3 regions of the Planococcus sp. 1R117A genome follow, and region 2 is predicted to be linked to each of the others. Evidence: predicted binding sites of a transcription regulator. Region 2 holds the regulator's gene; each other region holds the start of a gene.

Region 1 (4,192 bases), on a different contig from region 2:
TTAAGCGGGAAGAGCTAAACCGCTGGAAGCAGAATGTGGAAGCCGGAAATATCGCGTTTCTCACGCATTACTGGATTGACGACCGCTTTCCAGGCTGTTCGACGGTCACGAAAGTGGGCTGCAGCGATTTGGAAAAGTTGGAGCAGTGGGGGAAGCAGTACGGATTGAAGGCCGAGTGGATGGACTTGCGCGGCGACTATCCTCATTTTGACCTGTTTGGCGACCATCAGCGCCGGATTTTATCTGCTGAAGGCATGATGGAGCAATTGAACCGCTTCCAGTGACCATAAAGACCCTTTCAATAAAAAAACTGCCGGCGGATTCATTCTTGCCGGCAGTTTTTTCTGTGAAGCTGGATAAGGAAAGATGTGCCGGCAATCAATTGCCTCACGATTCAAGGAAATTCTCAATATACTCCTGCAATTCCGCTTGGATGTCTTCCAATGATTCATCCAGCAGCTCTCCTATGCCTTGGCTGAGCGGGAAGTTTTGGGCAACTGGAAAACCGAAAAAATAGCGTTCACACGTCCAGATCGGGATGGTTTGCAAATCGATCAACTCTTCGTTTTCATCACTGATGCTGATGACAAGAGAAGAACGGTAATCCGGCTGAAAGGGATCGGTGCCTTCTTTGTCAACTCCGCCGTCGAGCACCATATAGTTCTGCAAGAAGGCCGGCTGGTAGCGGAGAAGCCATTTTTCGAGATAAAGCTGCAACTCCGTTTCGGTGTATTCAATCTGCCTTTTCAATTCATCCGTGAATTCTTTTTGAGGAATCCGCATACAGACTACCTTCTTTCAAAAAAAGTTTATGAGTTTCGCCTATTCATGTAGCTGTCATTAACGGGCGGAACGGTGATAAAGCCAAGCTTGGCTGACAGGGGCCGTGCAAGCTTCTCCCGGTAAGTATCCGCGTTTTCCTGGCACTCTTTAATGGATTGAGGCATTGACTGGACAAAAAAACACTGCCGAAGCAGTGCAGGCCGATCTTGGTATGAAGCTGCCAGGTTTTCAGGCACTTTCTTTCTCGTAGGAATAATCCAGTTCCTGCAAATCATCGTTCACCGTGACATGCAAATCGTGGCCATCAAAAAACCAGGCATCACTTTGCTCGACATAATAAGTGACTTCATCTTGTTCAACTGCGGCTGCCGCTTCTGCTGGCTCGTCTTTCGTGACGCCGAGAGAGAACCCCGGCTGAAGCTGGCTTGAGCCGCCGTAGCGAACGTAAAAACGGACCGCTTCTCCAGCAGTGACTTCCATTTCTTCTTGAAACCACTTGAATGCATCTTGACTGATTTTGATCTTCACTCCATGCACGCCCTTTCTTTGAACATTACCATTTGATTTTTGGTTCCGTGCCTGCTTTGATCCGCGAAATGTTGGCGCGGTGGCGGTAAATGATGAATGTCGCCAAAATGACAATGACCGCCAGGAACAGATAATCTCCTGTATAAATGGCATATATTGTGGTATAAATAACAGCGACCACTGCTAAAATGATGGAAGAAAGCGACACCATCTTGGTGATTTTCAACGTGATGAGAAGCACCGCCACCGCCACTAGAAAGAGGGGCCATTGATAACCGAGCAGAATGCCGCCGGACGTGGCCACCGCTTTGCCGCCTTTGAATTTCGCGAAAACCGGGAACATGTGGCCGACTACGGCAATGACACCGAAAACCAAGGGATGGATATTGGTCTCCATATAAAGCGGAATCAATGTCGCGGCTGTTCCTTTCAATATATCCAGTACGGTTACGACGATTCCGGCTTTGGCGCCCAATGTCCGGAACGTGTTGGTGGCGCCCAGGTTGCCGCTTCCTTTTGTCCGGATGTCCGTTTTGTAAAAGATTTTCCCGATCCACAAAGCGGAAGGAATTGAGCCAAGCAAATAAGCTAAAAGTACTGGAAGAAATGTATCCATTTTGAACTCCTTTGAACCATTCTATTTATGTTATCAGTTTAACACGAAGCGAGTTCTTTGGACAATATGTGTCTGTTTGTTCACCATCCGAAAGGAAATCATGTATGATAGAATAAAAAGGACAGGTGATTCCCGTGAACAATCCAAGCCGTGAAGAAATTAAAAAAATCCTTGATTCTGCAAAAACAATCGCAGTCGTGGGGTTAAGCCCCAATCCGAACCGGACTTCCTATATGGTATCTGAAGCCATGCAAAAAGCCGGCTACCGCATTATCCCCGTAAACCCTGCAGCTGATGAAGTATTAGGCGAGAAGAGCTATGCATCACTGACTGACATCCCGCATCCCGTCGATATCGTCAATGTCTTCAGACGCAGCGAATTTCTGCCGGAACTGGCGAAAGAATTCATTCAACTCGATTGTCCGGTATTCTGGACGCAATTGAATGTCGTGGATGAAAATGTGTTTAAGGACTTGAGCGAAGCAGGATACACGGTCATCATGGACCGCTGCATCAAAGTGGAACACGCCATCCTCAAATAAGACCGATTGCGGTATAAAGGGCGCCCAGCGCTCTTTTTCTATGATTATTGACAGATTGGCCCGTTACCGATACGATTAAAAGAAGAAGAAAGTACGAACAGATGTTTGTTGGAGGGAACTTAATGGCTAAAACAAAAAGCACGGCATACAACGAAGAAGCGATCCAAGTACTCGAAGGCCTAGATGCCGTTAGAAAACGCCCGGGTATGTATATTGGCTCAACAGATACCAGAGGGCTTCACCACTTGGTGTATGAAATTGTCGATAACTCCGTCGATGAAGCGCTCGCCGGATTCGGGGACCGGATTACGGTCACAATCCATGAAAACAACAGCATAAGCGTGCGGGATTACGGCCGCGGCATGCCTACAGGAATGCACCGCAGCGGCAAACCGACGCCTGAAGTCATCTTGACGGTGCTTCATGCCGGCGGCAAGTTCGGCCAAGGCGGCTACAAGACCAGCGGCGGGCTTCACGGAGTCGGCGCTTCTGTGGTCAACGCCTTGTCGAAATTCCTGGAAGTGACCATTTTCCGCGACGGCAAAAAGTACCGCCAGCGCTTTGAAAATGGCGGCAAGCCGGTTACGACACTGGAAGAAATCGGCTCGACAAAAGAAAGCGGCACCATCATCCAGTTCCTGCCGGATGAGACGATTTTCTCGACCACCAAATACAATTACGAGACGCTCAGCGAACGGTTGCGGGAGTCCGCATTCCTGTTAAAAGGCTTGAAAATCGAATTGATCGACAAACGGACCGATACGGAAGAAACGTTCTTTTTTGAAACGGGCATTGAAGCGTTTGCCGCTTATTTGAACGAAGAAAAAGATGTCTTGCATCCGGTGGCCTATATCGAAGGCCAGCAAGACGAAATGGAAGTGGAATTCGCGTTCCAATTCAATGACGGCTATTCCGAGACGATTTTGTCGTTCGTCAATAACGTCCGCACCCGTGACGGCGGGACGCATGAAACCGGCGCAAAAGCTGCCATGACGCGCGTCTTCAACGATTACGCACGAAAAATCAATTTATTGAAAGACAAAGACAAAAACCTGGAAGGCTCTGATATCCGCGAAGGATTGGCTGCGATCATCTCGGTCCGGATTCCGGAAGGGCTGTTGCAGTTTGAAGGCCAGACGAAAAGCAAGCTGGGCACCAGTGAAGCGAGAAGCATCGTCGATTCGATCGTTTCCCAGCAATTGATGTACTTTATGGAAGAAAATGCGGACCTCAGCGCATCGCTTGTCCGCAAAGCGATCCGCGCGTCCCAGGCACGCTTGGCCGCCCGGAAAGCCCGGGAAGATGCACGGAATGGCAAGAAACGCAAAAAATCCGACGTCTTGTTGTCCGGCAAATTGACGCCCGCACAGTCCCGGAACGCTTCGAAAAACGAATTGTACCTGGTCGAGGGAGACTCAGCCGGCGGTTCGGCGAAGCAAGGCCGCGACCGGACATTCCAGGCGATTTTGCCGCTCCGCGGGAAAGTCGTCAATACCGAAAAAGCGAAGCTGGAAGACATCATGAAAAATGAGGAAATCTCGACAATCATCCACGCAATCGGCGGCGGCGTCTCGTCTGATTTTTCCATTGACGACATTGCCTATAACAAAATCATCATCATGACCGATGCTGATACGGACGGCGCGCATATTCAAGTGCTGCTGCTGACGTTCTTTTACCGTTACATGAAACCGCTGATCGAAGGCGGCAAAGTGTTTATCGC
Region 2 (4,192 bases):
TGCTCTTTTGGATTTACGTGATAATTCATTAATTCGATTTAATTTATCGGGTGATAACATCAAATCCCACCTTTCTACTTACATATCGTACAAAAGAAGATGGGTTTCTGCAATATATTAGCCCTGTTTCATCTGTTCAAATTCTTTATAGCGGCGATGGACAGTCGCTTTGCTCGCCTGGTAGCCGAATCCCTGCAAAGTAACTGCAATCTCATGGAATGTCAGTCCGTTTTCTTTCAGGCTTACGATTTGGTCGATTGGCAAATCAAGGCGCTCCCGTCCTTCCGGATTGCCTTTCCCTTTCAAATTCTTTTCGGGTTTATAGCCGTTTTCAACTGCACGTTTCATGCCTCGTTTAATTTTGGCGTTATGTATTTTCCGCTGGTATTCTTCGACGATCGCTAAAATTTCCAGCACCATATCATCCATATCATTCAAGGCAATCGGTCCTTGGTCAGATAAAGTGTAGACTTCAACGCCGTATTTTTTCATGACATGCAAAAGAGCGATGCGGGCATGCCCTCGTCCAAGACGGGTTTCATCCTGGATAAAAACAGCATCTATTTTTTCGGTCTTTATGCAGTTCAACATTTCCAATAAGCCTTCACGGTCCATTTCATAGCCGCTATGCTGATCGAAAAATATTTGATCGACGATATATCCTTGTTCAAATGCAAATTTCAGCAGCTCTTCTTCTTGCCTTTCGAGCGAAGTTTCCTGTGTATCTTTCGTGGTGCTGACCCGGCAATAAATTAACGCAGTTTTTTTCATTCTGCGTCACCTGCCAGCTTGATGGTTTCATCAGGGGTGTATTTGAGTTGGTCGCTGGGAATCTTGAGTGATTGGCCCGCAACGATTTTAGCAGTAGTTAATCCGTTTTCCTTCATAATTTCATCAATCCATTGCTGATGAGGGGTGTCTCCACTGAATGCTTCCGCTAAAGTCCACAAAGTATCGCCTTCTTCAATTTGAACATGGCTCATTTGTGTTTTCTCATTGTTATGGATGATTACCGAAAAAATTGAAAATACAAGTATAAGGGTAAATAATGCTGTAAAATAAGAGTTTTTTTGAATGATTGTCATATGAACCGCCTCCTAGGAATGTGTGTTCGGAATGTATGTTCTTATATTAATGCGAACAGGTGTTTTTGTCAACAAAGAAATTCGAACCTATGTTTGCATTTCATATCCCAAGTTGGTATACTATGGGTAGAAAAACATACTGAACAACTAAAAAGAGGTGAAACTGTTGAAAAAAGTATCGAAACGCCAAGAAGATATTTTGACATTCATAAAAGATGAAGTTCGTGCTAAAGGTTATCCGCCTTCCGTTCGTGAAATCGGAGAAGCAGTTGGCCTGGCCTCCAGTTCGACTGTCCACGGCCATCTGGCCCGTTTGGAAAGCAAAGGATTGATCCGCCGAGACCCAACTAAACCAAGAGCAATTGAAATTATAAGCACAGAAGATGCGTTAATTGAAAGAAACCCCGTGTTGCATGTTCCGTTAATTGGTAAAGTTACTGCAGGGGTGCCGATTACTGCCATTGAAAATGTTGAAGAATACTTCCCGCTTCCTCAATCCTACGGTACTGAAGATGACCATATTTTCATGCTTGAAATTATGGGTGAAAGTATGATTGAAGCAGGTATTTTGAACGGAGATTACGTGGTAGTGAGACAGCAGCAGACAGCTAACAATGGAGATATTGTAGTTGCCATGACCGCTGATGACGAAGCAACAGTGAAACGCTTTTTCAAAGAAGATAATTATTTCCGCTTACAGCCTGAAAATTCCTCGATGAATCCGATCATCGTCGATCAAGTCTCTATTTTAGGCAAAGTGGTTGGCGTTTATCGCCAAATCCTTTAATTAAAACGCTGAGAAAAAATTCTCAGCGTTTTTTCTATGAATGAACCTCTTTTTCCACTTTTATTTTTCACAGGAAAACGCCAGCATAATAGGAATTCTTTTGCGCCGCTGGTACTCTTCCTCATTCCTGAAATTTTCCCGTTTCGGTTCGCCTTCACGCAGCGAGACCACATTAAAGCCTGCCTCTGTGAGAGAGCTAAAATATTGCTCGGTGGTCCGGTGATGCTTTACGACGATTTTATCAATCCACGGCTCTTTTCGTTCGCCTGTGTTAAAATAATCATCCACAATCCAATTGCCTTTTCGTTCGCCTTCTTTTTTGCTGATAAAAGAAGAAGTTGTCAGTGGGTGCTGCACGCTAAAGACAAACTTGCCATTTTCTTTTAAGGATTGATGCACTTTTATAAACAGCTCTTTTATATCAGCAACATAATGAATGGCAAAGCGGGAAGTCACGAGATCAAATTTATTCGGAGAAAACGCATAAGTTTCCATCGCTTCTTGGAGAATGCTGCTATTGGTGCCTTTCAGGTTATTTTTCGCCATTGTAGCCATCTGCGCAGAACCTTCGACACCCGTATAACTCTTTGCTCCAGCCGTATGCAGCTCTTTCCCAAAGCTGCCATCTCCGCATCCCAAGTCCAGTATGTTTTTCCCTTCTAGCTCTCCCAGCAGTTCCATGATCATCGGTTTTTCAATCGCATTATTCGGGCTTTCTTCCCGGCTTCTCCTTTGTAGATACTGATTTAAAAAATCTTTCTGATCATACGCACTAGCGCCTTTGAATTCCACTTTTCTTCATCCCCTTGTCTGAAAGCTCCCTTATTTTTAGGTATAAAAAAAGCATTCGCTGCGAGAGCGATGCTTGTTTTATCAAGATGCGTTGACTACGATATATTTGACAAGATTAATGGTGATGCGATAGATTTTCCCGCTTGCTTCATCTATTACATCGTAAGTTCCGTTTGAAGGAATTTTACCTAAAGCAGCTTCTTTATCTGTTGCCTGTACAGATAGGACAATTGTATTCCCCTGGTCAAAATAGAATTCTACTTGAAATGTTTTCATTCACTGACCTCCTCTGTATACTTTCTCCAGTTTACCATAGATAGCGTTTATTGTTTTCCGTAGATCTCTTTATAGGCGATGACTTTCAATGCCAGCATCTCTTCTTCCGTCAGGTTCTGTTCCAGTTTTTGAATGGCTTCCTGATGAGACATGGTTCCATTTTCGACACCACTCTTAATATTGTTCAATTCCGTCAGCCCAACTTTTTGGATCAATACCCGTGTTGCCTGTCCGGTTGAGTTGAATGGCAAGGAACTTTCGTCAGCCACCTTTGCTTCTTCGATGTAACCTGACAATTCAGGATCATCTTCCACATACGACTGTATATTTTCCATTTGCCCGCTGGTGTCCAGTTTTTCTGTTGCTTCGTCTACAATTTTTTCTGAAGCCATATTAGTGCCGAAATAATACACACCAATCGCTCCAAGGAATAATACGATAAGCAGTACAATTAAAACCTTAAGTATCTTCATCCAGGGTTCCTCCAATTTCGTTCTCGTCATTAAGACGTCCGCCATCCAAGAAAGTTACTTTTTTAGGCAAGACAATACCCCGAACCCGAATTCTTTTCTTGAAAAGGATCCGGCTTCAGGGTGTTGTTAAAACTTAATTATTTTTGTTCTCCAGTTTCCGCTGTTCTGCTATCCACCAATCAATATGGCTTAAATCAAAAAAAATCGTATCGCCATAAGACTGGTTATGCGGAATCTTCCGTTGGGCCATGTATTCTTGCACCCGCTCTTCAGTCATCGGATAATCCGCTGCTTCGAGGTACCTCAGTAAACTCTTTACTCCTTGTACCTTTTTCATTTAATCACCCCCACAAAATTCTCTTGGCAGCGTTTGCCATAGAAAATTCAGTACGAATTATTAAATAGAGGTAAAGGCTATCTAGTTTATATATACCCTTATTTCAGGAAAATAATCTTTTCCCGTTCAAGAGCTTTTCCCAATCAACATAAAATTCTTTGGCATCTTTCTTAACCGCCTCTTCTAGAAGTGGTGACCGGCTCTGTATAATCTTTAACTTTCACCAATTTAACGTCTGCTTTATTAAAAATATTCAGTTCTCCAAAAACGTCCTCATACTGGACGATGCTTTCAGAAAGAGCCATGGTGGCCACACCTTCTCTTGACTCCGCTTCTACCGTTCTTTCTACAGTAAGGCCTTTTTCCAAAAAGTACTGGATGACGAATTTCTTCACACTCTCACCTCCTCCTTTAAAATTTCTTCAGCAACTATGCATAATCC
Region 3 (4,192 bases), on a different contig from region 2:
CATCCATCAGACGATTCCGATCCAAGGCCGTGCCAATGTGACATTGTCTTTGGACGTAACGGCGATGGAAATGGATTTGGATACTTTTCTGCAACAGTTGAAAAAACTCGATTTTGTCGAGTCAGCTGAAGTTGTATCAAGTGGATCATCATAAATAGAGGAGTGGTTGGATGGCTGGACAAACTGCTAAGAACCGTATTTCATATTTGGGGCCGGAAGCGTCGTTTACTCATTTGGCGGCGCTCCGAGTATTCCCGGAAGGCAAGCAAGTTCCGTTCGCAACAATCCCGGAATGCATAGAAGCAGTGGCGGAAGGCAGCGTCGATTATGCTGTCGTGCCGATTGAAAATGCATTGGAAGGGTCGGTCTCGCTGACGGTTGATTACCTGTTCCATGAAGTGCAATTATATGTCACGGCTGAAGTGCTTTCGCCGATCGGGCAGCATTTTTTGGTGCATCCGGAAAATGCCGATGCCGATTCATTCGAAGCGATTTATTCGCATCCGCAGGCTTTGGCACAGAGCCATAAATTTTTATATTATACATATAAAAACACACCGCTTGAGCAATACAGCTCAACATCAGCGGCGGCGAAGATGGTATCTGAACTGCCGGAGCGCCCGATTGCGGCCATTGGCAATGAATTCTCGGCACAGAAATATGGTTTGACGATTCTGCATCGGGACATCCATGATTTCCATTTCAACCACACACGCTTTTTTGTGCTGTCGAAAACCGATCATAAACTGGAAGTGGCGAATCACGAAGGCCAAGTCAAAACGACTTTGATGATTTCGCCGCCGAAAGACGACCGGTCAGGTGTGCTTCATCAAGTGCTGTCTGTGTTTGCATGGCGACAGCTGAACTTAAGCAAAATCGAATCGCGTCCGTTGAAAACCGGACTCGGCAATTATTTCTTCATCATCGACGTTTTGGAAGATGAAAGCGACACAATGATGCGCGGTGCGTTCGAAGAGCTGGCCGCCATCGGCTGTGAAGTGAAGACGCTGGGCTCGTATTTTACGTACCGAAGCGAGTAAAGAAATTCCGCAGCATGCGTGCTGCGGGATTTTTTTGTCTGGAGGAGTGTCGAAAAATGGTGAACGCAAATAAACAGTCGCTGAACGCAAATAAAACTTTTTGAACGCAAATAAATTCGAATGAGCGCAAATAAAAAAATCTAAACGCAAATAAAAGTTTTTAACAGCAAACTAAGTATAGAAAGTCCGCTTTTCGCAGGCGAAAAGCATGCATTCAAGGGTTTGAATTTAAATAACTTAACAGCGTAAAAGCCATTCGCTACTGCGAATGGCTTTCTTTAAGAGTACTATGGAACTTTTCGCCAGCGAAAAGCTTATTTATTAAAGAAAAAATGCCAAACGCGCATAAACGCTCTAACCCAATAAAAACCCTGAAACCGCCATCCGGTTTCAGGGTTTTTTCACATATTTTATTCGCTGTCTTCCAGCAAAAAGCCGTTTTCCCGCATGGCGGCTATCGCGCTTTCCAGCATTGCGACGTTTGGCGCGGTAATCGTGTGCAGGTGGGTGCCTTCTGTCAACTCCAGCAAAAAACTCGCTCCGGTGTCGTGGACGCGCTGCATGAACGATTCGACTTCTTTTTCATTTGAAACATGGATGCCGGCTGTCAATTCGCCGTATACCGGATGCTCGACCGATACATCTTTGACGGTGACGCTTGCTGCAACGAGAATTTTTAATTCACGTTCGGTTTCTTCCGGCTGATGGCGGCAGGCGATGCGGCGGCTGATCGTTTCGGTGCCGCGTTCGCGGAGATACAGATAGCCTTGGCTCGTCGCGATGATCGGTTCATTGCGGGCTTTTAAGAGCGTCATGTCGCTGACAATCACTTGCCGCGACACGCCGGCGAAGGCCGCCAGCTCGCCGCCGGTCAATGGATCACTCGAGAATTTTAATTTTTCCAGAAGGATTTGCCGGCGTTGTTCGCCGTAGAGTTTTGTCATAGTGGAATCCCAGCTTTCTTAAATGTTATTTCTATTTTAACATGCCTATTTTCCAAACGGGTTTATTTCGTATAAGGCGAACAAATATGCTATAATCAATAGGTTAAATTGAAGGGGCGACGTACATGTACGATTACATAAAAGGGGTTGTCACACGAGTGACGCCTGAATATTTAGTAGTGGAACAGCAAGGGATCGGCTGGCAGATTTTTGCCCCGAATCCATACTCATTTGGAACAGAGGAACTGCAAGTCTTTGTCCATTATCACGTAAGAGAAGACGCACATCTGCTGTTCGGTTTTCCGACACTTGAGCAGCGGGAATTGTTCCGCAAGCTCATCTCGGTATCCGGCATCGGGCCGAAAGGGGCGCTCGCGATTTTAGCAAGCGGGCAGCCGCAGCACGTCATTGAAGCGATTGAGCGGGAAGACGAGTCGTATCTCGTGAAATTCCCGGGCGTCGGCAAAAAGACGGCACGCCAGATGATTCTCGATTTGAAAGGCAAGCTGTCGGAGTTTTTCGGCGAACCGTTCGAAACCGACGTGGCGCATGGCTTGTTGGCGCATGACGAGGTGGAGCTTGAAGAAGCGATGCTCGCGCTTGGCGCACTTGGCTATTCTGAACGTGAAATAGCGAAAGTGAAGCCGAAATTGAAAGATCTCGATTTGAATACGGAAGGCTATATGAAAAAAGCCTTGCAATTATTATTGAAACAAAACTGATGAAAAGGAGGCGAACGGCATGGAGGAACGGGTAATCGGAGGCGAGATTTCTGAATTTGACGAGCGCTTTGAGCAGTCGCTGCGGCCGCAATTTTTGGCGCAGTACATCGGCCAGCAGAAAGTGAAGCATAATTTGGAAATCTTTATCGAAGCGGCAAAGATGCGCCAGGAGAGCTTGGACCATGTACTTTTGTACGGGCCTCCCGGACTCGGTAAAACGACATTGGCAACGGTGATCGCCAATGAAATGGAAGTCAACGTGAAAATGACGAGCGGACCGGCGATTGAGCGCCCGGGCGACTTGGCGGCTATTGTGTCGTCACTGGAGCCGGGGGATGTGTTGTTCATCGATGAAATCCACCGTTTGAACCGCTCGATTGAAGAAGTGCTGTATCCGGCGATGGAAGATTTCTCTTTGGATATCGTGGTCGGCAAAGGGCCGACCGCGCGTTCGGTGCGGCTCGATTTGCCGCCATTTACATTGATCGGGGCGACGACGCGCGCTGGTGCGTTATCAGCGCCGCTGCGCGACCGCTTCGGCGTCCATGCACGGCTCGATTATTATGATACTGAATCGCTGACGGAAATCGTGGTGCGCAGTTCAAAGCTGTTTGAAGCGGAAATCGACCCGATTGCGGCTGTTGAAATCGCGCGCCGGTCTCGCGGGACTCCGCGTATTGCAAACCGCTTATTGAAGCGTGTCCGTGATTTTGCACAAGTGCGCGGCAACGGCACCATAACGGAAGACATTGCCAGCCAAGCGCTTGAGATGCTGCAAGTCGATCCGCTCGGGCTTGACCATATTGACCATAAATTGATGACCGGCATGATGACGCGTTTCCGCGGCGGCCCGGTCGGACTGGATACCATTGCGGCAAGCATCGGCGAAGAGTCGACGACGATCGAAGACGTCTACGAACCGTATTTGCTGCAAATCGGCTTTATTCAGCGGACCCCTAGAGGCCGTGTCGTAACGCAGATGGCCTATGAGCATTTCAATATGGAAATGCCGGAATGATTCTAAATAAAGGAAGTTTTTAGACATGAACGTTAACGATTTTGATTTTCACTTACCGGAAGAATTGATTGCACAAACACCGCTGCTTGACCGTACGTCGAGCCGGCTGCTTGTGATGAATAAAGAAACAGGCGATGTCACACACCGCCATTTCCGCGACATTAAAGACTACCTGCATGCAGGGGATACGCTCGTATTGAACGATACACGCGTCTTGCCGGCGCGTTTGATGGGTGTCAAGGAAGAAACCGGCGCCCATATCGAATTGCTGCTATTGAAGCAGATCGAGGAAGACGTCTGGGAAACGCTCGTGAAACCCGCGAAAAAAGTCAAAGTCGGCACTGTGATTTCATTCGGCGACGGACTTTTGAAAGCGGAATGTACGGGTATTCTTGACCACGGCGGACGCCATTTTAAAATGATTTATGACGGCATCTTTTACGAAATACTGGACCAACTGGGCGAAAT

The links. The regulator LexA, encoded in region 2, represses DNA repair genes until DNA is damaged. The targets are predictions, from matches to a motif close to CGAACATATGTTCG.
Region 1: parE (DNA topoisomerase IV subunit B) is a predicted target of LexA. The motif match lies at 2,564-2,577, and genes of this name have one in related genera.
Region 3: ruvA (Holliday junction branch migration protein RuvA) is a predicted target of LexA. The motif match lies at 2,062-2,075, and genes of this name have one in related genera.

Annotation. Positions count from the first base shown of each region.
Region 1 covers NZ_JBPRLO010000002.1:430,861-435,052, reverse strand. Annotated here, with positions in the region: gene ACSFXN_RS07590 (hypothetical protein) at 1-284, shown strand, start outside; gene ACSFXN_RS07595 (acyl-CoA thioesterase) at 1-4, shown strand, start outside; gene ACSFXN_RS07585 (hypothetical protein) at 388-783, opposite strand; gene ACSFXN_RS07580 (HesB/YadR/YfhF family protein) at 1,012-1,311, opposite strand; gene plsY (glycerol-3-phosphate 1-O-acyltransferase PlsY) at 1,337-1,927, opposite strand; gene ACSFXN_RS07570 (CoA-binding protein) at 2,062-2,469, shown strand; gene parE (DNA topoisomerase IV subunit B) at 2,592-4,192, shown strand, end outside.
Region 2 covers NZ_JBPRLO010000003.1:242,696-246,887, forward strand. Annotated here, with positions in the region: gene ACSFXN_RS10985 (DUF896 domain-containing protein) at 1-60, opposite strand, end outside; gene ACSFXN_RS10990 (YneB family resolvase-like protein) at 118-771, opposite strand; gene yneA (cell division suppressor protein YneA) at 768-1,085, opposite strand; gene lexA (transcriptional repressor LexA) at 1,252-1,872, shown strand; gene ACSFXN_RS11005 (class I SAM-dependent DNA methyltransferase) at 1,933-2,664, opposite strand; gene ACSFXN_RS11010 (hypothetical protein) at 2,746-2,940, opposite strand; gene ACSFXN_RS11015 (hypothetical protein) at 2,988-3,413, opposite strand; gene ACSFXN_RS11020 (hypothetical protein) at 3,547-3,750, opposite strand; gene ACSFXN_RS11025 (hypothetical protein) at 3,921-4,145, opposite strand.
Region 3 covers NZ_JBPRLO010000002.1:618,492-622,683, reverse strand. Annotated here, with positions in the region: gene ACSFXN_RS08515 (ACT domain-containing protein) at 1-154, shown strand, start outside; gene pheA (prephenate dehydratase) at 171-1,040, shown strand; gene ACSFXN_RS08505 (transcription repressor NadR) at 1,451-1,984, opposite strand; gene ruvA (Holliday junction branch migration protein RuvA) at 2,110-2,706, shown strand; gene ruvB (Holliday junction branch migration DNA helicase RuvB) at 2,726-3,724, shown strand; gene queA (tRNA preQ1(34) S-adenosylmethionine ribosyltransferase-isomerase QueA) at 3,750-4,192, shown strand, end outside.